DNA from 2 places in the Brevibacillus agri genome. Region 2 is predicted to be linked to the other one. Evidence: a T-box and tRNA genes for the amino acid it is inferred to sense, from the RefSeq annotation. Region 2 holds a T-box; the other holds one or more tRNA genes.
The links. The T-box of region 2 lies ahead of BA6348_RS19850 (valine--tRNA ligase). A T-box ahead of a tRNA ligase gene usually reads a tRNA of that ligase, here a tRNA-Val.

Region 1 (10,886 bases), 1.7 Mb from region 2:
CTTGTATATTTCTCATTCGTTCAGCAAGCCCTACTTATCACCGATGTTAGATTTATTCACTGGGGAAATTATTGTGTATTCTCTCGCATCACGTCCCGTCTATTCTCTTGTCTCTACAATGCTTGAAAGAGAATTTGAACATTTGGATGAAAGGGATACCCTACTCATTCATTCCGATCAGGGCTGGCATTACCAAATGCGCCAGTATCGACAAGCGTTAGCGGAACGTGGGATTACACAAAGCATGTCTAATAAGGGGAATTGTTATGACAATGCCGTTATGGAGTACTTCTTTGGCATTTTAAAATCTGAATTCCTATATACGCAAGAATTTGAGAGTATGGAACAATTCAAAGAAGAGTTAAAAAAATACATCCAAGTAATTCAATCACAAAAAGATTAAAGCCAAATTAAAAGGCATGAGCCCGGTACAATACCGGACTCATGTACTAGAAGCATCTTAACTAAATTGTGTCTAACTTTTTGGGGTCACTTCAAGTAATTGGTTCTCTTTTTTACTTTTTCACCTATTCACTATTGTCAACAATTAGTTCACCGACTTTTAGAACTTTCCATCCATGTCGCTGTGCAATCAGAATGTCCTCTTGACTTATGTGCTCCTCATTAATTGCTATACCTGCAAAGTGCGTAGGCCTACTTAAGGCAACATATGCTAATTTAAGTGTATCCTTAATTTTTATAACTTTTGTTAGATCTTCGTCATGACTTCCTAGCAAAAAAGGCATGATATCAACTAAATCAGAATAATCTGCCCTAATAGTTGACTCTAATAACAAAGTAGATAAATGCGTTTCTCCTTTAACACCGTGTATGGTATTTAAATGAATTAACACATCCTGATGTTTAAAACTATTACTGTCTACAATTTCAGTTTGAGTCTCAACCGTAAACATTTTAATTATAAAGTTATTAATACTTTCGACATCAGCCTTGGTATCTTCATCTTCTAAAGCTAATTGAAAATCTTCTGTTAAGATTTTTCTATATAACAAATGAAATAACTCAAGTTCTGAACTGTATTCATGGCATAAATAAACTTGTCTAATAATCCTAGAAAAGATGCTTCTTAAATCATTATGTGCTGAAGGGAATTCGTTATTAAGCAAATCATTCAATCTATTTGAAGCATACTTCAAGCGATTGGTGGGATTTTTCTTTCTTAATGTTTTTGACATCACTTTATATAATTGATTTAAACAATCAGCAAAATTTGATTTCCTCTGACCGTCACTTTTTGCTCTTTGATATCCTTGGTGATAATGTCCAACAGCTTCATGGTGTTGAGCAATTGCATAAACCTTCTTATCGCTTAATGGTAACCCATATAACTTCAGCAGCCGCGCATATGCTTCCAACACCTCTGCCTGATTATCATATAGAAGTATATGAGGTTCTAAAGAGGGAACAAGCTCGCTTCCTTTTAGATGAGCATATCTTTCAATACAGGTAGTCCTTAATATTTTAGCGATATTTTCTCCAAATCTATTACTCGTAGCTATTTCTATACGTTCTTCTACTGGAGGCTCCCAAGCGTCAGGCTCGCCAAAATACAAATTATATAGAGCTTGATATGGATCGCCGTAACGCTGTATCACTGTTTCTTTATTCCCTTCAAGTAACTTTGTTATAAGTTGATATTGATCAATACTTGTATCTTGTGTTTCATCCATAAAAAAATATTTAAATCTCGCTTGAAATGCTTGGCTTAATTTCGTTTTATTATTTTCGATATACCACTTAGAGAGTGCTATTGTATCACTATGTCTTAAATAGCCTGAAAGAAACATTTCCTTAAAGGTTTCCCGAAGCTCGCTGTGATACTTCTTATCTTCAAATCCTATTAACGAAATCTCCCCATTATTATTAATTGATAATTTTGTTCCTTCAACAGCAGAAGTAGGTGCCTCAAATGACCACCAAGCTGGTTTATGTTTTTCAAAAAAGCTAGAAAAGTAACCTTTGTACTCTTCGTTTTCAATGAAAAAAAAGCGCTCTCGATTAAAAAGGGTAGAATAAGCTTTTAGAGCAAAGAAGTAATTAAAAAATTCATGGATCGTTCCAATAAAATGCGGGTATGAAACGTCATTAATACCTAATTGTTTTAACTTAACTAAAATTTCTTCAACACCGACATTTGTATATGTAATTACACATATACCATAATCTAAGCCAGCTTCCTTTATTTTCTTCATCAAAATTGCAATTTTTGCAATTAAGACAGTAGTTTTCCCGCTTCCTGGACACGCTACAACATCACCGGATTGACCGTATGCTATAATACTTCTTTGTTCTTGTGAGAACCATTTAGTTTGTCCTAGAAGAGCTGTTTCTACATTTTTAATATCTTCGACAGTAATTTCAATCATTGCTTGGTCCTCCAGTTACATGGTAAATAGCCTCCCGCAAATACTTAAGATATTCATCTTGAATTACTCTTTCCCTAGCACTTTCATTTTCATGAAGCAATAAGGCTAGCTGTTGTGCTACAGACGCTTTTGATACTTTTTTCTCAAGTAAAGGCTTATATATTTCATACGCTGCTGCTTCTCTAAAGCTAAGACCTTCAATCTTTTGCTTTATATCTACTAATTTCTTCAAATTAGCTACGCTACTAGGATTTTTATATTTAACGTTATGGATTGCATCCAATAATTCGTTTCTAAGAGAGCTCATAGCTATCTCGTATTCTAAAGTCCAATTAGCCGCAACGAAAACTTGAATATTTTCATTATTACCATACTCCGTTCTTAATGAAAGCGCTCTACTTTCTCTAAGGGAATCAATAGTCTCTTGTGACAAATCTTCTTTAGTTAAATCAGCAATTTCATTTATATCGCCGTTCGACAACTCAGTAGAATACATTTCCAAAGTTGCGGTTAAAGCCTTCTTGGTACTAAAAGATTGAAGAACGAGGGAAATAATATCTTCTTTTTCTACATTCATTTTTCCAGCAATAAAAGGCAAATGTTCATCTCTAATAACGTAAATTGCTTTAATGGTGTTTTCGTCAGAATCATGATAATACGGCATTGGCTTTATATCCACATCAGTAATAACAGCAACTGGAACCTTTAATTGAGGAAAATCATTCAACCATTTTTCTGATCGAGAATAAATGTTCACATATCGGTTAAACGCAGTATTTCCTATATTTACAATGGACACTCCATATTTATGTAATGGTCGTCCAATTAGTTCAGCAATTGCAGGCACTAATAAATTTTCTGCATCACCCTCGACAAAGATGACGCCCTTTGCGAAAAACAAATTAGCTTTAGTCGAGTCTAGAAACCGCTCAAGAAATTTATAATCTTCCAACTCAAGTTTCGTATTTTCTCCATTCATTGGATATGCCGTTCCATCGTGTACTAATATTATATGTTCGAGCTTTGTAGATGCTGCTAATGTTGTACTATGGGTAGTTAAAATAAATTGCCCCCCTGTCGCGCCCTCTGACCTATTTTTCTGTAAATATTTAATTAATCTTAATTGCGCTTGAGGATGAAGATGGGCTTCAATTTCCTCGATTAAAGTAATATTGGGTCCAATAGAAAGTGCATCATCATGAAGTAAAAGCTCAGCAGCTATAAATAAAAGATTCAGACTACCTAATCCTGATGGAACATCCTCAAGCAGTAGACTTAATTTCTTTAGAATTTCATTTAGTTTAACTGGGGTTATTTTGAACTTAGATTCATGTTTCTCTTCACCATTCATTGGTTCATGGAAAAAACTATCCAGATAAGCTGTTAATTCAGATTTTATCGTTTTATCTTCACCATCTGAGTAGGGCAGATCAAAGAACTCTTCGACTTTATCATTAGCCTCTTGAAACGCAATCTCTAAGGGGTGCCTCTCTAACGAATTATTCTTCCGAAAAGCTCGATGATTTTTTAAAATTTGAGCAAGTCTAGATCTTACACCTGGTTTAAGTTCATTTTCAGCATCTCTAAGTGGCTTGAGATATGTTGATTTAAGTAGCTCTCGTGCAAGTCCCTCAAGTTTACTAGAAGCATTTTCTGGACCAGCTTTAACTGTTCTTTCTATTCTTTCACTGAAAAGTAAATCATTCTTCACTTTTTTTGCTGTCATTCTGACTTGTAGTTCATATTTTCCATCTTTATCAAAAGTAAGCCATTCCAAGAATATTCCCGCTTCTTTCTCCGATAATCCTGAAAAAATACATTCGATCTTGATCTCCTGAGCCGTATTCCCGTCTTTATCAACATGAAAGTCACTTTCAGATATACGAAATGAATCTTCACTTGAGGTTCCTAATGTCATTTTGATGGCATCAACTATTGCCGTTTTTCCCGAATCATTTTCCCCTATAAGTAAGTTAAAACTTTCATTAAACGGAACAACCAGTCCTGGTAATTTACTATCCTGCACAGATACGCCGTATTTTCTAAAGTTCCAAATATTTAGCTGTCGCAAAAACATAGTGCGACCCCCTCTTCTATTCGACCTAAAATTAGACGTTAGCACTACATATCACTTCATAATTCTACATCTATATACCCACTCCCTTCAAAACTTATGGTGAATTCTGTAAAAAATTGCAATAGCAGCGCGGGGATAGCCTCCCACACGCTGCCTTTTTTCAAACCAGCATTATTTTATCGGTAAACTGTCTCAAAATGAGCTAGAGCTCACTTATTAGACGGCACCTTTTTGTTTATGCTCTGATATCGAGGAGTGATGATGTGAAAAGGACTGCATCTTAATCAGCTCAAACCATGAGCAACAAACTACAAATCCCAAGAATACAAAAAGCTCTTGAAGCGTCGCAAGGACAAATTCAAGAGCTCGTTCATTTTTTAAATTGGTGCGGTCGAGAGGACTTGAACCTCCACGGTGTTGCCACCACTAGAACCTGAATCTAGCGCGTCTGCCAATTCCGCCACGACCGCAAATATGAAAATGGTGGAGGCTGACGGGATCGAACCGCCGACCCTCTGCTTGTAAGGCAGATGCTCTCCCGGCTGAGCTAAGCCTCCACTCTTCCCCGACAAAAGTCGGGTTCCAACCAGTTGTTGGGGCCCCGCAAAGTACTCGGCGTTGTTACAACGCATCCACTTCGCTTTGTGGGGGAACTAGGTGACCCGTAGGGGATTCGAACCCCTGTATGACAGCGTGAAAGGCTGCTGTGTTAAACCGCTTCACCAACGGGCCATGATGGCGGATGGAGTGGGATTTGAACCCACGAGACGGGTCGACCCCGCCTACACGATTTCCAATCGTGCTCCTTCGGCCGCTCGGACATCCATCCAAATTTTCCGCTTGCCCTGTTCGCATATCGCTCGGGCAAGAACTAATCTATCATATCTAGCAGCCGATTTCAAGGAGTATTTTAAAAGTTTTTCTGCGTGCAAATCTGTGAAAACGAAGCGGCTCCCCGCTGGCGTTCTCGTCCTGGCAGCGACCGCCATGACACCACCCTCTCTCCGCTCTGCCTCGCAAGTTTTTGCGTCAATTTTCGTGGAAATTGCCTAAAGCAACTTCCCCGCTTTTCCAATATGCTACCAATAATCATTGACGATGCGGAGTGATGGCTGGTGGGCAGAAGAAGACGGCGGGCAGGTCGGATTCCTTGTTTGTACGGAAACTGGTGCGGCCCGGGCTGTTCGGGGCCGGGCGCCCCGATTGACGATATCGACCGCTGCTGCAAAAAGCACGACCGCTGCTATCAAAAGCGCGGCTATTTTTCCTGTAGCTGCGACCAGGAGCTTTTGCGCTGCTTGCAAAACAAAATCGACATGAACACGGAAAAGGGCAGGGTGGCCGCGATGATTTCCGCCTATTTTTCCCGCTCCAAATGCATTCCGGACGACTTGAAATAGGCTGTTTTGCGAATTGTCACGATTGTCATTCTTCATACAAAAAATGGTAACACCTTGGACATGAATCTGCCATAACTCCCGTGTTTTTCCTTTGGCTTTTTTTGGTACTCTAGTGAATGTCCAAGGAGGGTACAAGGCCGTGGAAGTGCATATACGAACCGATGCCAGTGCAGCACTGACGTTAAAGAAAGAAATTATTTGTCATGGAATTTCCTGCTTTTATGTCCGCCCGTTTGAAAATGATCAAGTAGAATTTGTATTCCTCGCGCTCTCGGAGCACCAGAAGAAGCTGTTATCCTATACGCTGCGAAACTACAGCTACGCCCTAACTTACCTATCCTAATCCTAGCCATATAGCCACGATCATTTTCGTCCCCTGGGCAACCAGGGGATTTTTTACGGTACAAAAAAGCCATGCAAACCGCGCATGGCAAAGCGAAGCAACGGAGTGGCGGCTTGCGAGTAGCGGGCCGCTCTGTACAAAAGCCTGCTAGTTCCGCTTTCTTCTTAAATACGAAGAAATTTTAACTGGAACAGGAGGAATCCCCTCTCCCCCAACAACGACAGGCTGCCGCAAATCGCACGGACAGATGCCTGCACGCCTACACGCTTTTCGCCTACAGCCCCACCTGCTCGATAACCCCCAGGCGGTGCACATCGTCGGCGGTCACGGCGGACAGGGCATTCAAAAACTGAATCTGGAAGCTGCCCGGCCCTTCGTCGGCCGTCTTTTGCGCGGCGAGCTGGGCGGCGACACCGTATGTGACGAGCGCGGCGGCTCCGGCTAACAGCGTGTCTTTTTCCACAGCGGCAAATGCGCCCATCACGGAAGTCAGCAAGCAGCCCGTGCCTGTCACTTTGGTCAAGATCGGATGGCCGTTATGGATTGCGTACACCCGGCTGCCGTCGGCAATGACGTCGACCTTTCCGGTAATCGCCACGACCGTTTTCAGCTTTTGCGCCGCCGCTTTTGCCAGCGTTGCGACGTCTCCGCCCGCCTCGCCTGCGTCCACGCCTTTGATCTCCCACGCCTCTCCGATGACGTTGGCAATCTCTGCCGCGTTTCCGCGAATGAGGGTCACGTCCAGCTCGCGCACGATTTTTTGCGCGGTTTCCGTGCGGTACGGGGTTGCGCCTGCGCCTACCGGGTCAAACAGCACCGGGACCTGGTGGCGGTTGGCCGAGCTTCCGGCGATCAGCATCGCTTCTACTTCGCGTTCGTTCAACGTTCCCATGTTCAGGACGAGTGCCCCTGCGATTTTCGCCATATCAGCGACTTCCTGCTCGGCGTAGGCCATGACAGGTGACGCGCCGAGGGCGAGCAAGCCGTTGGCCGTGAAGTTGGTCACGACGACGTTTGTGATGTTGTGCACCAGCGGATTGCGCTTTCGTACTGTTTCCAGCAGTTTGCCGATGGACTCAAGCTTCATCCTAGCGATCCCTCTCTTTCGTATCTGCAGACTGGGGAATCATCTTGAACACTTCCACAATCTCCCCCAGCTCCGGATGATCCTGTCTTACTCCTATGATGATATAGGATTGCTCGAGCGCAGGCAATTCGGGCATGGTGGCAGAAAGCCTCCACGCTGTTTTCTCACGGTCCGTCACGGTCGCCAGGAAGGAAACGCGTCCGGCCCTTCTTTGCAAAACTTCCACTTCCACAAGCGTGCCGTAAATCTTCAAGCGGTCATCCGGGTGGGCAATCCGGTTTTCCTCTACCCATTTTTCCTTTAATTCCTCAACTTTTAGCGACTTCCAGCGGTCGAGAAACTCCCAATCCTTCGAGTGCGGAAAAATATGCTTCGTCTGCTCCAGGAACGTGTTGTACTCTCCGTGAAGCTGATCGATGTATTCGTCCACTTCCTCCGAGATGACGCGGATGTGCTCCTCCCCGCACGTGCGAATGTGATGAGCCAGGAACTTAAAGGACTCGATCATGTCAAAGTTCCCCCACCCCCAAGGTTGTTCGCCGAAAACTCCCCCCCGGGTCCGGCACTTTTGGCAGGTGAAGTAGTAGTATGTAGCCATAGCTGTTCCCCTATCTCCCCTATTTGGTCTCTTTTCTCATATCGGTTGGGGAAGCGGTGCAATTTATGTTACATTCGAACCTATTTTGCCAAAAGGAAAGCAAAAGATGGCTCCCGCCCGGCAGCGGAAACCATCTCGGCTCATACTCCTTTGATCGCGACGAGCGGCTTGCACTTGGCTACGACTGTCGCCAGCTTTGCCCCCACGACGGAATCAATAATCTGATCCACGTCTTTGTACGCCTTCGGATTTTGGAAGTGGCCAGCCGGAAGCGCTTTGGTCGCCCCTTTGCGATGGACGAGCATCGGCGTGTTGCGGTGATATTCCTGCAAGGCGTAATTGTGCATCAAATCGTACAGGACCGGCGTGGAAAAGTCTTTTCCCAGCACGTCCCGGAAAGCCCGCTCGACCGCATAGCCGATCAGATGGCGGTTCACCACCGCGTAATTCAAGGCCGAGTACATCAGGTTCAAATATCGCTTGCCTTCCTCTGTATCAATCGGGGCGTAGACCAGGCTCGGCTCCGGATTTTCAATCCCCCACTTGAACATCGCTTCCTTGAAGCTTTTCGTGTAATCCCGTCCGAGCATGGCGCCCCAGGCGCGGGAGCCGGAGTGAATCATGATGACGACCTGCCCGTCGAACAAGCCCCATTCCTGTGCGATCTCCCGGTTGTCCTCCGCGATTTCGAGCGACTGGATTTCGATAAAATGATTCCCGCCGCCGAGCGTGCCGAGCTGTCCCCACGCTCTTTGCCACGACTTGGCCGGGATGTGCGCAAGCGCCGCGTGATCGAAGGCAAATGTATGCTTTTCCACATGAGTCAAGGAGCGGCTCACCCCGCCCGGCTCGCCCGCCGGCTCCGCCAAATACGCGGCAGGCAGGCCGTTCAGGCCATGCTTCACCACTTCTTCGAGGGAAATATCGGTGTAGCTCGTTTGCCCGCGCTCCGTCGTCGGCACGTACGTTTCAATCGCCTGAATCAGCTCGCGCTTCAATTGCTTGTCTTTCAGCTCATCCCGATGCAGCGGCGTCAGGTGCACGCGCATGCCGCAGCCGATATCCGAGCCGACAATCGAGGGCGACACAAACCCGTCATGCATATTCCAGACGGCCGTCGTCCCGATGCACGTCCCGATTCCGACATGGGCATCCGGCGTATAGGAAAAGTACACATTGCGAGGGATGCGCAAGTTATGTTCCGCCATCTCGAACACGCGCTGCCCAAATGTGGCAAACACTTCGTCATTGGCAAACACGTGAACGGAGCCAGCGCCAAGCTGCACTTCCCGATGGCAATTCCCGTGATCGATCGTTTTCATTTTCGTTGTTGCTCCTCTCCTTGCCGAGCCGCGCCAGCAGACAACGCGACGGCTTTCTCTTGCTGCTATCTTCGCTGATTTTTCCATGGCTGAACATGGCAAAAGTATTACGACCCGCTATTTTTGGCAAAATCGTCGCCACGTCTTGACTTGTGCTCCCCCGCTTTCGTAATATGAGGACTAATTTGGAAATTACCGCACAGATAAGGATGAATGCGGATGGCAAAAGAAGGCTTTGACAAAGAATTGCAGTTGCTGCGCCTGATGTTTTTGACCGCAGGGGCGTACAACCGCCAGCAGTTGGCGGAGCGGCTGGGCATTTCCGTCCATACGCTGGACAAAACCGTGAAAAAGCTCAGGGAGATTCAGTCCACCCTCTACCAGCACGTGACAGATAGCGAGAAAAAAGGCTACTACGCGCAGCTTCGCTACACCTACTTTGCTGTGACAGACAATTTTTTGATGTTCCTCTACCACGCCAAATCGCTCAAGGAATCGGAGGTAGAGCGGCTGTCCCGCATCCTCGAGCAGCTCAGCCAGCAGCCGCGCTCGATCAAGGAGCTGCTGGACGCGTTTCTCGCGACTCCGACGGGCGAAGTGCCGGACGAAAAAACGTTGCGCCAGGACTTGAAATACTTGGAAGAGCTGGCCGTCATCAAAAAGAGCGGCGACGCGCGGCCTTATGTTTATCATTTTGACCAGGAGCTGTGGAATTCGCTCGCCGATGACGAGCTGTTGGACCTGCATGACTTTATCGACGTCATGGCCAACACCCAGCTCCCCGCTGTGCCCGGCTACCTTTTGCGCCATAAAGTCAAGCGCTGCCTGGACACCCGGCTCGAGCGCGAGGACTGGGCCGTCTTTTTGTACAAGTACCACTTTGTGTCCCGCATCCTCGACGAGCATCAGGCGCTGCTGCTCGCCACTGCGATCGCCGAGCAAAGAATGGTGGAATTTTGCTACTTCACGCCCAAACGGCGCAAATTTTACGATTCGCAAAACACGAACCCCGCCTTCCTGCGCGACTCCTCGGGCAAGCCGCAGAATGTATATCCGCTGCGGGTCGTGTTTGACCATCAGTACGGACGCTGGTATTTGCTCGCCCAGGAAAGCGAAAAAAGACCGCTGCGAAAGTACCGGGTGGAAGGGATCACCCAGCTTGCTCTCGGCCGACAGGCTGCGCCGGACGTTTTTTCGCGCATGCAGGCGCGCGTAGACGAGCGCATTCAACACAGTTGGCTGATTGATACGGGGGAGCCTGTGACGATCCGGCTGAAATTTTTCCAGCCCAAAGGGACGCCGCACTCGTTCATCAAGGAACGGGTCGAGGCCCAGGGCCAGTGGGGCGTGATTACGGAAGAGACGAGGGAAAGCTTCCTCTACGAAATTACGGTCAACAGCACGCTGGAGATCACGCCGTGGATTCGCAGCTTCGGTTCCAGTTGCGAGGTGCTGGAGCCGCTCTTTTTGCGCAGGCAATTTCAAAAGGAATGGAAGGAGCTGCTCGCTTACTATGAATCTGTTTGACAAAATCCACAACTATCAGCTCGTCACCCGGCTGGACGAGGCTGGCTTGTACCCGGTGACGTCGCACGAAAAGGCGTGGCTCGCCATGATGCTCAAGCACCCGGCGGCGCAAAGCTTTTTCGAAGCCGGGACGCTGTCCAAGCTG
Region 2 (10,886 bases):
TACCAGCAGCAATACGGGGAAGTGCAGGAGCAGTACGGCGAGGTGCAGGAGGTGTCCAGGAGCGAATCGCAGCAGCCTTGGATCGCAAATCCGGCCGCCTACGGCTCAGATGCGCAGGCAGAGGCCCAGTATGATTCCCCGGCGTACGATGCGCTTGCCTATCGCGATATTCAGACGACAGAGCCTGTCAAAAGGCAGCCGGAAAAAGAAGAGCCGATTTTGGCGATTCACGAGCAGGACGATGTGGATTACGCTCAGGTCGCTACCGATCCAGCCGAGTCCGAGTCTCTCTACGAAGCGGAGCAGGTGCAGGAAGTGCATGCGGACGGCGAGGAAGAAGCGGCAGAGCCGGTAGTCGCGCAGCCGGAAGCGGTGGAGGAGACAGAGCTCAAGGTAGCCATCTCGGGCAAGGCATCCCGCGAAGAGCAGAGCAACGTCAACATTACGTCGATTTTCTCGCAGGCTACGCGCGCCAAGCAGGAAGCGCAGGCGATCGAGGCGGAATCCTCGTCCAGTTCCTCCCGGCAAAGCGCGTCCGTCAGCACCAGCCCGGCGACCGTGGAGGCGATGCAAAATCTCACTTCCTTTGTGCGGCGCAAGGAGGAGAGCACGAGCCAGTTGAAAATGTGCATCATCCAGCGCGACGAAACGCTGGAGCATATTTCCCAGAGATACCAACTGCCCGTTTCCAAAATCGTCGAAGTGAACAGGCTGGCTTCCGAGCAGGTTGTCGCGGGACAAATTTTGTACATCCCACAATAAAGGAGTGGGGGACCGTGGATAAGATCGATCTCTCCGAAGTGTGCCAGCATTATCGAGCGCGCGTGATCCGCATCACGCCGCTCGATGACTGCTATTTACTGGAGACTAACCGGGGCCCCAAGGAACTCCACGTCTGGCCGCGTGTGGATGTGATGCGCTGGTCGTTTGCCTGGCGCGAGCGATTGGCTCGTCAGGGGTTTCGCGCAGTGGAAAGGTTTATACGGACGCGAGACACCAAGCCGTTTCTGGTTGTGGGCAAGCGCGGTGTAACGATGACCGATCACGTCAGGCACATCGAAGCCTGCGAGCCTCGCGCCGAACTTGCCCGAAGCTGCGGCAGAGTCATCGGGATGATGCATCTGTCCCAGCAGGAGAGTCCGCTTCTCTCCGGCGCGGATTACTTGAAGCAGGAGCAGATCGCCGCCGACGCAAAGTGGACGCGGACCAAGGCTTTCGCCGAAGCGTTCCGCAGCAAGCACGGACGCGAGCCGGGAGAAAAAAGGTGGGTAGCCGAGCTGATGCAGCCGATGCTGCAGCGCATGGAGCGTTCCTCGGCCATGCTTTCGCATGAAAGCGTAGCGCCGGATACGGTCAGCGTGTCGCACCGGGAGTTGCAGCGGGACAATTGGGGCATGGTGAAGGGCGAGCTGTACTTGCGGGGCTTTTTTCGGCCAGCTTTGTCCGTGCAGCAGCGCGATGTGGCAAGCTTTTTGCGGGATCATTACTTGACGCACAAAGACATCGGCCAGATTGACGCCTTTTTGGACGGATACGAGGAGGTCAAGCCGCTCAGTTACGGAGACTATATTTTGCTGCTCGCCTTCATGGCTCGTCCGCGCGAGGTGTACAGAAGCATCGAAGCTTATACGAAGCGGGTTGCAGGCAAGGAAGAGGCTTCTGTCAAAGCGATTGAACAGGCTCTGCGCATCCAGGAGTCCGTCGACCAACTGCTGCAGCACATTGCCTACCGGGCAGAGCAATCGAGGAGGGAGGGAGTACATGAGCCGCTATGACGAGATCTACCCGTTGTTCCAGGAGTACGACATGTACGCGCAGAGCATCGAGCCGCTGAAGGAACCGAACGTGTACAAGGCGGCGACTCCCTATGGCTCCTACGTCTGCAAACGGTCCAATATGCCTGCCAAGCGGCTGGTTTTCGTAAGCGACATGCTGCGCCAGTTGCAGCAGCGCGGCTGGGACGGGGCGGTTCCGTTCACGTACACGAAGTTCGACGATCCGTTTGTTGCGCTCGGGGACTCGCTGTACTACGTGACGCCCTTTCAGCCGGGGAACGAGGAGTGGACCGAGCAGCCGCTGGCCTGGGCTACCCCGGCGATCGAGCGGCTCGCGGAGTTGCACCATCTGACGCAAAATTACCGCTTTGACGACCCGCGGCAGGTGGAGCCGCTGATCGACTCGCTATTAAACCGTTGGCAGTATTGGCAAAACCAGATGGAAAAAGCGGCGGAGGTAGCGGGAGGGCGGCAGTACCAGTCGCCGTTTGACCTGGTGTTTTTGGCCAACAAAGGGTTTATTACGGAGATGAGCCAGACGGCGACCGAGCTGTTGACGGACTGGAAGGAGCGGCACGAGACGCATGCGCATTTTCGCTTGTCGCTCATTCACGGCTATCCGCATCCGGCGCATATCGTGCCGGATCGCTTTGGCAAAGGAAAGCTGCTCAATTTTGACCGGGCCAGCTTCGATACGCCTGTGCGCGACCTCACACTGTTTTACCGGACGTATTTTCAACTGGCGGGAGATGAAGCAGGCGCCTCCCAGCTTTATCATCGCTACGCTGCCATCTTCCCGTTGCGGCCGGAAGAAATCGAGCTGTTGGCATCGTTTCTCTCGTACCCGGAACGGATCATGAGAGACATCGACATCTACTACCACAACCGCAGGGAGTGGAGCGAGCTGTACGCGGTGAAGCGCCTGGAAAAAGATATGGACCGCCTGATGCGTCTGCATCGCTGGGTCCAGCAAGCCTTTTAACGAGCAACGTCTCACAAGGTGGGGCGTTGCTTTTTGCATTTACAGCCACTCCAGGACGATGGCGACGTACAGCACGGCAAGCAGACCGAGCAGAATCACGTCAAACGAGGTGGGAAACAGGACGGTGCGGATGAACTGAAAAATCATCAAAGGGATCAGCACTTGTTTGCACCCGTATTTGATTCGCAGGTAGGTAGGGTTATACTTCCAGCGAAAATTCATCATCGGCATATCACCTCATTTCAGCATATGCGAGGCTTCCTGGGACAGTGCCTATATTTCCTCGGACAAAGGCCGGTTTCGCCCGAGGCGTATTTTCTCTACGCCAGTTGTGACACAGGTTTGAGAATGGGAGGAAACGGGAACGTATAGGGCAGGAAGGCCAGGACGAACTTGTAAAGGTGAGCAGATGATCTGGAAAATAGCACTCTACTTGTCAGGAATAGGTGCAGGTGTGTACTTGATTCGCTTATCCTACGGCTTGCAACGGCAAGCGCAGAGAGGGTTTGACCTGTCTTTGCTGCACGGCATCGGGCTGGTGGCCTGGGGGATCGGCAGCTTGCTCGTGCTGTCTTTTGCCTGGTGGGGCCACGGGCTGGGGGTGCCGGTCTGTACAGGGACGTATCTCGCAGGGATCATCTCGCTTGTCTTTTTGCTGCAGACGCACAGACGCTTGCGCCAAAAGACGGAGAGCGAAGGCGCACACGTGGAGTCGCAGCTTTTGCTGGACTGGCAGAGGATCACGCGGCAGCATACGGGGATGGTGCAGGTCATTCTGCTGGTCATAGCCGCGTCTTTGCTCGCGCTGCCCGAGATGCCGCTTTATGTTAAAGGGGGACTGGCGGTCGCCATAGCTTACATGAGTGTTCTTGCATACTTAAACAATCGGGACCATCACTATTTGATGACGGAGACATTGTCATCGGTGAGCACGCTCGAATCGAGGCTGACCCAGCAGCTCGCGCATTCCGAATGGATGAACCAGCAATTGTCGCTCGTCGGGGAACTGAAGCAAAGCTATGAGGGACTGTTGATTGCCAGCAACAAAATCAGCGTGAGCGACGTCCATTACGATAGCATTCACCAGTTGACCAGCGAGCTTGTCGACGCCTGGTTTGGCCAGATTCATACGCTCGTCTATTTGGGCATAAGCTGGGAGTCCGAGCAGGGGGATGTCTATTTTCACACCGAGCGCGGCAAAAGAGCCGATCGAGGTGCGGTTCAGTTTATCGAGGAGCGCATCGTCGTCTCGGAGCAATGGGACACGGCCAAAACGCCGCGGTACGTCAGGCTGGTGGCGCAAACCGCTATCGGCGAGCACGATATGGAGACAAAAGAGCTGGAGCAGTCCTTTTTTCAACTGCTGCTTGTGAACGTGAGAGGACTGATCTTGCGGTGTCTGCACGAACATCAGTCGACAGAGCTGAAGGAGCTGGAGCTGGGAATGGGCCTGGCCCGCCGAATCCAGTCGATGCTGATTCCAAAAGAGGAATGGCAAGTGAACGGCCTGCGCGCCAGGACGGTCTACGTGCCCGTCACCTACGTCGGGGGAGACTACATTGATTTTGTGCGCATCAATGAGCGCTACACCTGTTTTATCGTGGCAGACGTATCGGGACACGGCTTGCCCGCGAGCATCTGGGCGACGGGGATTCGGATTGCGGTTCGCGCCGTTTTGCAGACGAGCTGGTCACCCGATGAAATTTTGCAGCGGCTAAACCAGCTACTGTATGCCGATCTGGCGAAAACCCGCTCGTACATTACGATGCTTGTCGCGGTCTACGATGCGACCCGCCACGAGTTGCTGCTTGCCAGGGCGGGCCATCCGCAGCCGATCTATTTGTCCAGCACGCAAAAAAACGTCTTGCGCTGCCGGGGCGGGGTAGGACTAGGGCTTTTGTCCGATAGCACCTATCAACTGGAAGAAGTACCCTTATTAGAAGAAGGTATATTGCTACTATACACAGATGGATTGTTGGATACGGGAAGAAAAGACGTGCTGCGCAGCTCTCACGGCCTGCTCGAAGATCTTGCCGCCCTGCTGGACGAGCCAGGCAAAGAAGAGACGATGGAACGCGTCGAATCGTACCTGTGGGCGATGACGCGCCAAGGCCAGCAAACAGACGACATCTCCGTTTTGATTTTGCAGTTTCAATCCGGCTCTCATGCCGGACAACGAAGAAGTGAAACTCCCGCACTGATGGAGTACCCGAGCTGAAGCGCCCGTGAATAGGAGGATGAACGGTGATTCTGTGTGAACAGTGTCCGGACAATCCCGCTTGTCGCAACTGTCTTCTTGAGCTCCGTTCCGGCGGGTCTGCCCAAAAAGTGCTGCCGCCGCGCAAGGTGAAGGTGACGGAGCTTGCGACAATGGAAACAAGTCAAGCCCAATTGATAGCAGTCAGCCGGACAGCTATCGGCCTGCTTAGTTCGACCAAAAAGTTGCATGGACGCATGGAGGTCGAGCTCGCTTTCGATTTTCGCATTATCGGCAGCGGGCTGCAGGGAATCAACGGTGTTCCTTACTATGTCGTTGATATCGAGAAGGTTTTGCGCAAGGAAGAAGTGCTGGAACGGTTGCTTCTGGAAGAATTTCATACGTGGCATATGTGCAACGAGCTGAATCCTACAGACGTATTGCATAGTTATAAAGATCGGGATGACGAGCGAGGCCGTCTCATCAAGCAGGAGCTGCAGAAGCTGTCCATCCTGCGCCAGATCGAGACGATTTTCCTCTATCTGCTTGACGATGGCAAAGTGCGTCCGCTCGGCTCGAACCGTGCGGCCCCCGATGTCGAGGGGGAAATGCAGCGCCTGATTGGTGAGGCGACCGTCCACGGCAACTCCTTGCGGGAACAGATTGTCAGTCACGACGGGAAAAAAGTGTTTGAAATGTACGCGTCGATTTTGCCGGATCGCACCTGTGGGATCGCCCTGATTGACGTGACGGCTGCCATCGCGGAAGAACGCAGAAGAAAACGGCGCGAGTGGGAAATATACAGAGACATTCTCGGCGTGGTCACGGCAGGCAAGCTGCTGTTGCTAAGCGACGAGGAGCTGTTTTTTCTGCTGCGCGAGGGGCACAAATCGCTCGCGATGGACATTCAGGCGCCGGAGGATTTGGCTCTGCTCAGAAGGTCGTTCAAGCGCACGCTGGAGCCGCTGGGGTTTGTCGCCAAACGTTTTTTGCACTTTCTCGTCGCCGTCAACGAGGCGGCTTCGAACACGCTCAAGCACGGCAGCGGAGGAACGATCACGCTCTATATCGCCCACGATCAAGATTTGTGCCGGGTGGTCATCCACGACCAGGGCCAGGGCATTTTGCTCGAAGATTTGCCGCGGGCGACGTTGCAGCAAGGATTCTCGACGCGCAATTCGCTGGGAGCGGGCTTTCACGTCATGTTGCAATACTGTGACCGGATTTATTTGAGCAGCACGGCGGCTGGAACGAAGCTGATTTTGGAGTGTGCGCTGACAAGCTGATGAACATTGGAGAAAATACCAAATGTTTGCAAGTCGCGTGAAGCGGGTAACATGAGTGAGAGAGAACAAAATCAGCTACACCGATACCTATTGAGAGGAGTTTGAGCATGGACTACCGAGCAACAGAGACGAACGGACAGGCTACGCTGTTTTTCGCCGGAGAGCTGGACATGGCTGTGGGAGATCGAGTGGGTGAATTGCTCCAGCAGTACGGAGGGCGCAATCATTCCGTTACCGTCGATTTTCAAGGTGTATCCTTTGTAGATTCTTCCGGTATTGGAAGTCTGTATTTTACTACGAAAGAACTGCTTGCTTCTGGCAAACAGGTAGAGATTGTCAATGTCCGCGAAGAAATTTTGGATATTTTAAGCGTACTGGGCTTTACCGAGGCGCTGGGCATTACGGTGGGAAAAGTGGGCGAAACCGGGTTTGACGCGAAACAGCGTGATTGTATATAATAAGCAAAGGCAACGATACCACAATTACATATCGAATCAACGATGATCGGGAAGAGTAAGTCAGGAGCCCTTTGCAGAGAGGAGAATCAGATGCTGGAAGATTCTCTAAGGAGAGATGGACTGAAGGTCGCCCGGGAGTTGTTTTTGGTGAACACGATGTGTCTAGCCAAAAGCGGTTCGCAGCCGTTATCTTGTTTGAGGGAACATACGCTGGACTCTTCTTGCCGTATGTTAACAAAGGTGGTACCGCGAAATAATCCTTTCGTCCTTTGGATGAAGGGTTTTTTTATTTTTCCTAGAGGAGGAAGCCTACCCATGTCAACTCAGCCAACAACCGACATCGACCAATTGCTGCCGAAGAACTACGACCCGAAGGCAGCCGAAAGCAAATGGTATCCGTACTGGATCGAAAAGCAGTTTTTCAAGGCGGAACGCGACCCGGCGAAGCGTCCGTTCACCATCGTGATCCCGCCTCCGAACGTGACGGGCAAGCTGCACTTGGGCCATGCGCTCGATACGACGCTGCAAGACATCATCACCCGCGCAAAGCGGATGCAAGGCTACAGCACGCTGTTTTTGCCTGGGATGGACCACGCCGGGATCGCTACGCAAGCCCGCGTAGAAGCGACGCTGCGCGAAGAGGGCATCTCGCGTCACGACCTCGGCCGCGACAAGTTCATCGAAAAAGTATGGGAATGGAAGCACATTTACGCTTCGCACATCCGCGAGCAGTGGGAAAAGCTGGGTCTTGCGCTGGACTACTCCCGCGAGCGTTTTACGATGGATGAAGGCTTGTCCAAAGCTGTGCGCGAAGTATTCGTCCGCCTGTACGAAAAAGGGCTGATTTACCGCGGCAACCGCATCATCAACTGGGACCCGGCTGCCCGTACCGCCCTGTCTGATATCGAGGTCGTTTACAAGGAAGTAAAAGGCGCCCTGCACCATATGCGCTATCCGCTCGCTGACGGCACAGGCTACATCGAAGTGGCGACGACCCGTCCGGAAACGATGCTGGGCGATACGGCTGTCGCTGTCCATCCGGAAGACGAGCGCTACAAGCACCTGATCGGAAAAACCGTCATTTTGCCGATTGTCGGTCGCGAAATCCCGATTGTCGCGGATACGTACGTCGATCCAGAGTTCGGCTCCGGCGCGGTAAAAATCACGCCTGCGCACGATCCGAACGACTTCGAGCTGGGACTGCGCCACCAACTGCCGCAAATCGTCGTCATGGACGAGACTGGCACGATGAACGAGCAGGCAGGCATCTACAAAGGGCTGGACCGTTTTGCCTGCCGCAAGCAAATCATCAAAGACCTGACAGAGCAAGGCGTCATGTTCAAAATCGAGGAGCACATCCACCAGGTAGGCCACAGCGAGCGCAGCGACGCCGTTGTAGAGCCGTATTTGTCCACCCAGTGGTTCGTGAAAATGCAGCCATTGGCTGACCTCGCGCTTGCCAACGCCAACAGCGAAGACAGCGTCAAATTCGTTCCGGAGCGCTTCAAGACCAACTACCTGCGCTGGATCGAGAACATTCGCGACTGGTGCATTTCCCGCCAGCTCTGGTGGGGCCACCGCATTCCCGCCTGGTACTGCCAAGAGTGCGGCGAGACCGTCGTCTCGCGCGAAGATGTCACCGAATGTCCGAGCTGCCACAGCCACAAGCTGGAGCAGGACAACGACGTGCTCGATACCTGGTTCTCCTCTGGTCTGTGGCCGTTCTCCACGCTCGGCTGGCCGGAAGAGTCCGAGGACATGAAGTATTTCTATCCGACAAACGTCCTCGTAACCGGCTACGACATCATTTTCTTCTGGGTAGCGCGCATGATGTTCTCCGGTCTTGAGTTCACCGGAAAAAGCCCGTTTGAATCCGTGCTGATTCACGGCATTATCCGCGACTCCGAAGGCCGCAAAATGTCCAAGTCGCTCGGAAACGGCGTCGATCCGATGGAAGTGATCGAAAAATACGGCGCGGATGCCCTGCGCTTCACGCTGGCGACAGGCAACTCGCCAGGGAACGACCAGCGTTTTTACTGGGAAAAAGTCGAGGCGAACCGCAACTTCGCCAACAAGATTTGGAACGCCTCCCGCTTTGCCCTGATGAACCTGAGCGGATTTACGTACGACGACATTGATCTTAGCGGCGAGCTGTCGACGCCAGACAAGTGGATTCTCTCCCGTCTGCAAGCGACCATCGCTGACGTGACGCGCCTGTCCGACGCATTTGAGTTTGGCGAAGCGGGCCGCGTGCTGTACAACTTCATTTGGGATGACCTGTGCGACTGGTACATCGAGATGGCGAAGCTGCCGCTGTACGGCAGTGACGAAGCAGCGAAAAAGACGACGCAATCCGTGCTCGTGACGGTGCTCGACCAAACGCTCAAGCTGCTCCATCCGTTTATGCCGTTCATCACCGAGGAAATTTGGCAGGCGCTGCCGCACCAAGGCGAGAGCATTACCGTAGCACCTTGGCCGACGGTGAACGAACAATGGATTTTCACCGAGGCGGAGAGCGAGATGACCATGCTGATGGAAATTATCCGCAGCGTGCGCAACATTCGTGCGGAAGTAAACGTGCCGATGTCCAAAAAAATCGAGCTGTTGATTAAGCCAAGCGATGCGACCTCTGCGGCTCGTCTGGCGCGCGGCGAAGAGTACATCGCCCGTTTCTGCAATCCGGAGACGCTCACGATCAGCGCGGAGCTGGCGATCCCGGAAAAGGCGATGTCTGCGGTTGTGACAGGAGCGGAGCTGTTCTTGCCGCTGGCTGGCCTGATCGACATCGAGCAAGAGCTGAAGCGACTGGAAAAAGAACTGGCTACTTTGCACGGCGAAGTGGAGCGGATCGAGAAAAAGCTGAACAACGCCGGCTTTATGGCCAAGGCACCAGAAAAAGTCGTGGAAGAAGAAAAAGCGAAAATGGCTGACTACATGGAAAAACGGGATAAGGTCATCGCTCGCCTTGCCGAACTGAAGGGCGAATGATCCGCCGTACCAACGCATATTTTTGAGAATGGAGCATTTTGGTATGCATGCTGAAGCACAATTTGTTGAATACAAAGAAGCGCTCGACTGGCTGCATGGACTGCTTCGCTTCGGTCAGCGGCCGGGGCTTGAGAGAATGCAGTGGGTACTTGAGCAACTGGACCATCCGGAACGGAGAATCCCGTTCATCCATGTGGCAGGCACCAATGGAAAAGGCTCGACGTGCGCGTTCCTGACGCAAATGCTGATGGAGGCCGGCTACAGTGTCGGCACGTTCACCTCGCCTTATCTGGTAGATTTTCGCGAGCGCATTCGCTACAACGGGAGCATGATCGAGGAAGCCGATCTGCTCCGGCTGGTGAATGAAGTCAAGGTCTTGATCGAGCGCTGCGAGCGCGAGACGGAATTTGGCTCGCCTACAGAGTTTGAAGTCATCACGCTGATCGCCATTCTTTATTTTTCGAGAGTGGCGAGACCGGCTGTCGTCGTCTGGGAGACGGGGCTGGGAGGACGGCTGGACTCGACGAATGTCGTGCTGCCGCTTGTCTCCGTTATCACAAATATTGGCATGGACCATACACAGGTGTTGGGCGATACCTTGGAGGAGATTGCCCGCGAAAAAGCTGGCATCATCAAGCCGGGCGTACCTGTCGTCACGGGCGAGACCCGACCGGAAATACTCGCCGTGCTCAAGGAGCGGGCTGCTGAGACGAAAAGCACCGTGTACAGCTTGCAGGAGCATTTCTTTGCCGAACAGGTAGAAGAAGAGCTGGGGCAGCAGCGGATTCGCTACAGCAGCATCCATCGGCGCCATGAAGCTACCTATCGCTTGACCATGAACGGCATTCATCAAACGGCAAATGCAGCGGTCGCGTTGATGACCATTGATGTCTTGCGCAACTATTTCTCTTTCCTGCTGGAGGAAGAAGAAATATCTCGTGGTTTGCAACAAACACGCTGGCCTGGTCGTCTAGAAGTCGTCTCGCCAAGACCGCTTGTGATCTTGGACGGGGCACACAACCAGGAGGGAATGGAAGCACTCGCCAATAGCCTGGAGCGGCTTTTGCCGAACGATGCAGGGCTGCACCTGCTGTTTTCCGGCTTGGCTGATAAGCCGCTTTCCGAGATGGCAAAAGCGCTGGCGCCCGTAAAGGCGAAAATCAAGTCGCTGAACGTGACGGAATTTGACTTTCCGCGTGC

Region 1: it encodes a tRNA-Val, which carries the amino acid that the T-box ahead of BA6348_RS19850 (valine--tRNA ligase) is inferred to sense. The anticodon was not compared.

What each region holds. Positions count from the first base shown of each region.
Region 1 covers NZ_CP026363.1:2,281,515-2,292,400, reverse strand. Annotated here, with positions in the region: partial or broken gene BA6348_RS11490 (IS3 family transposase) at 1-464, shown strand, start outside; gene BA6348_RS11485 (UvrD-helicase domain-containing protein) at 528-2,387, opposite strand; gene BA6348_RS11480 (ATP-dependent nuclease) at 2,380-4,464, opposite strand; tRNA gene BA6348_RS11475 (tRNA-Leu) at 4,848-4,934, opposite strand; tRNA gene BA6348_RS11470 (tRNA-Val) at 4,946-5,021, opposite strand; tRNA gene BA6348_RS11465 (tRNA-Glu) at 5,123-5,196, opposite strand; tRNA gene BA6348_RS11460 (tRNA-Ser) at 5,201-5,293, opposite strand; gene BA6348_RS11455 (phospholipase A2 family protein) at 5,580-5,864, shown strand; gene thiM (hydroxyethylthiazole kinase) at 6,482-7,294, opposite strand; gene BA6348_RS11440 (hypothetical protein) at 7,296-7,802, opposite strand; gene BA6348_RS11435 (RtcB family protein) at 8,033-9,214, opposite strand; gene BA6348_RS11430 (helix-turn-helix transcriptional regulator) at 9,434-10,741, shown strand; gene BA6348_RS11425 (WYL domain-containing protein) at 10,728-10,886, shown strand, end outside.
Region 2 covers NZ_CP026363.1:4,030,413-4,041,298, reverse strand. Annotated here, with positions in the region: gene BA6348_RS19885 (LysM peptidoglycan-binding domain-containing protein) at 1-762, shown strand, start outside; gene BA6348_RS19880 (hypothetical protein) at 777-1,775, shown strand; gene BA6348_RS19875 (protein kinase family protein) at 1,762-2,757, shown strand; gene BA6348_RS19870 (hypothetical protein) at 2,797-2,982, opposite strand; gene BA6348_RS19865 (PP2C family protein-serine/threonine phosphatase) at 3,167-4,975, shown strand; gene BA6348_RS19860 (ATP-binding protein) at 5,002-6,240, shown strand; gene BA6348_RS19855 (STAS domain-containing protein) at 6,348-6,698, shown strand; T-box leader at 6,732-6,971, shown strand; gene BA6348_RS19850 (valine--tRNA ligase) at 7,014-9,686, shown strand; gene BA6348_RS19845 (bifunctional folylpolyglutamate synthase/dihydrofolate synthase) at 9,730-10,886, shown strand, end outside.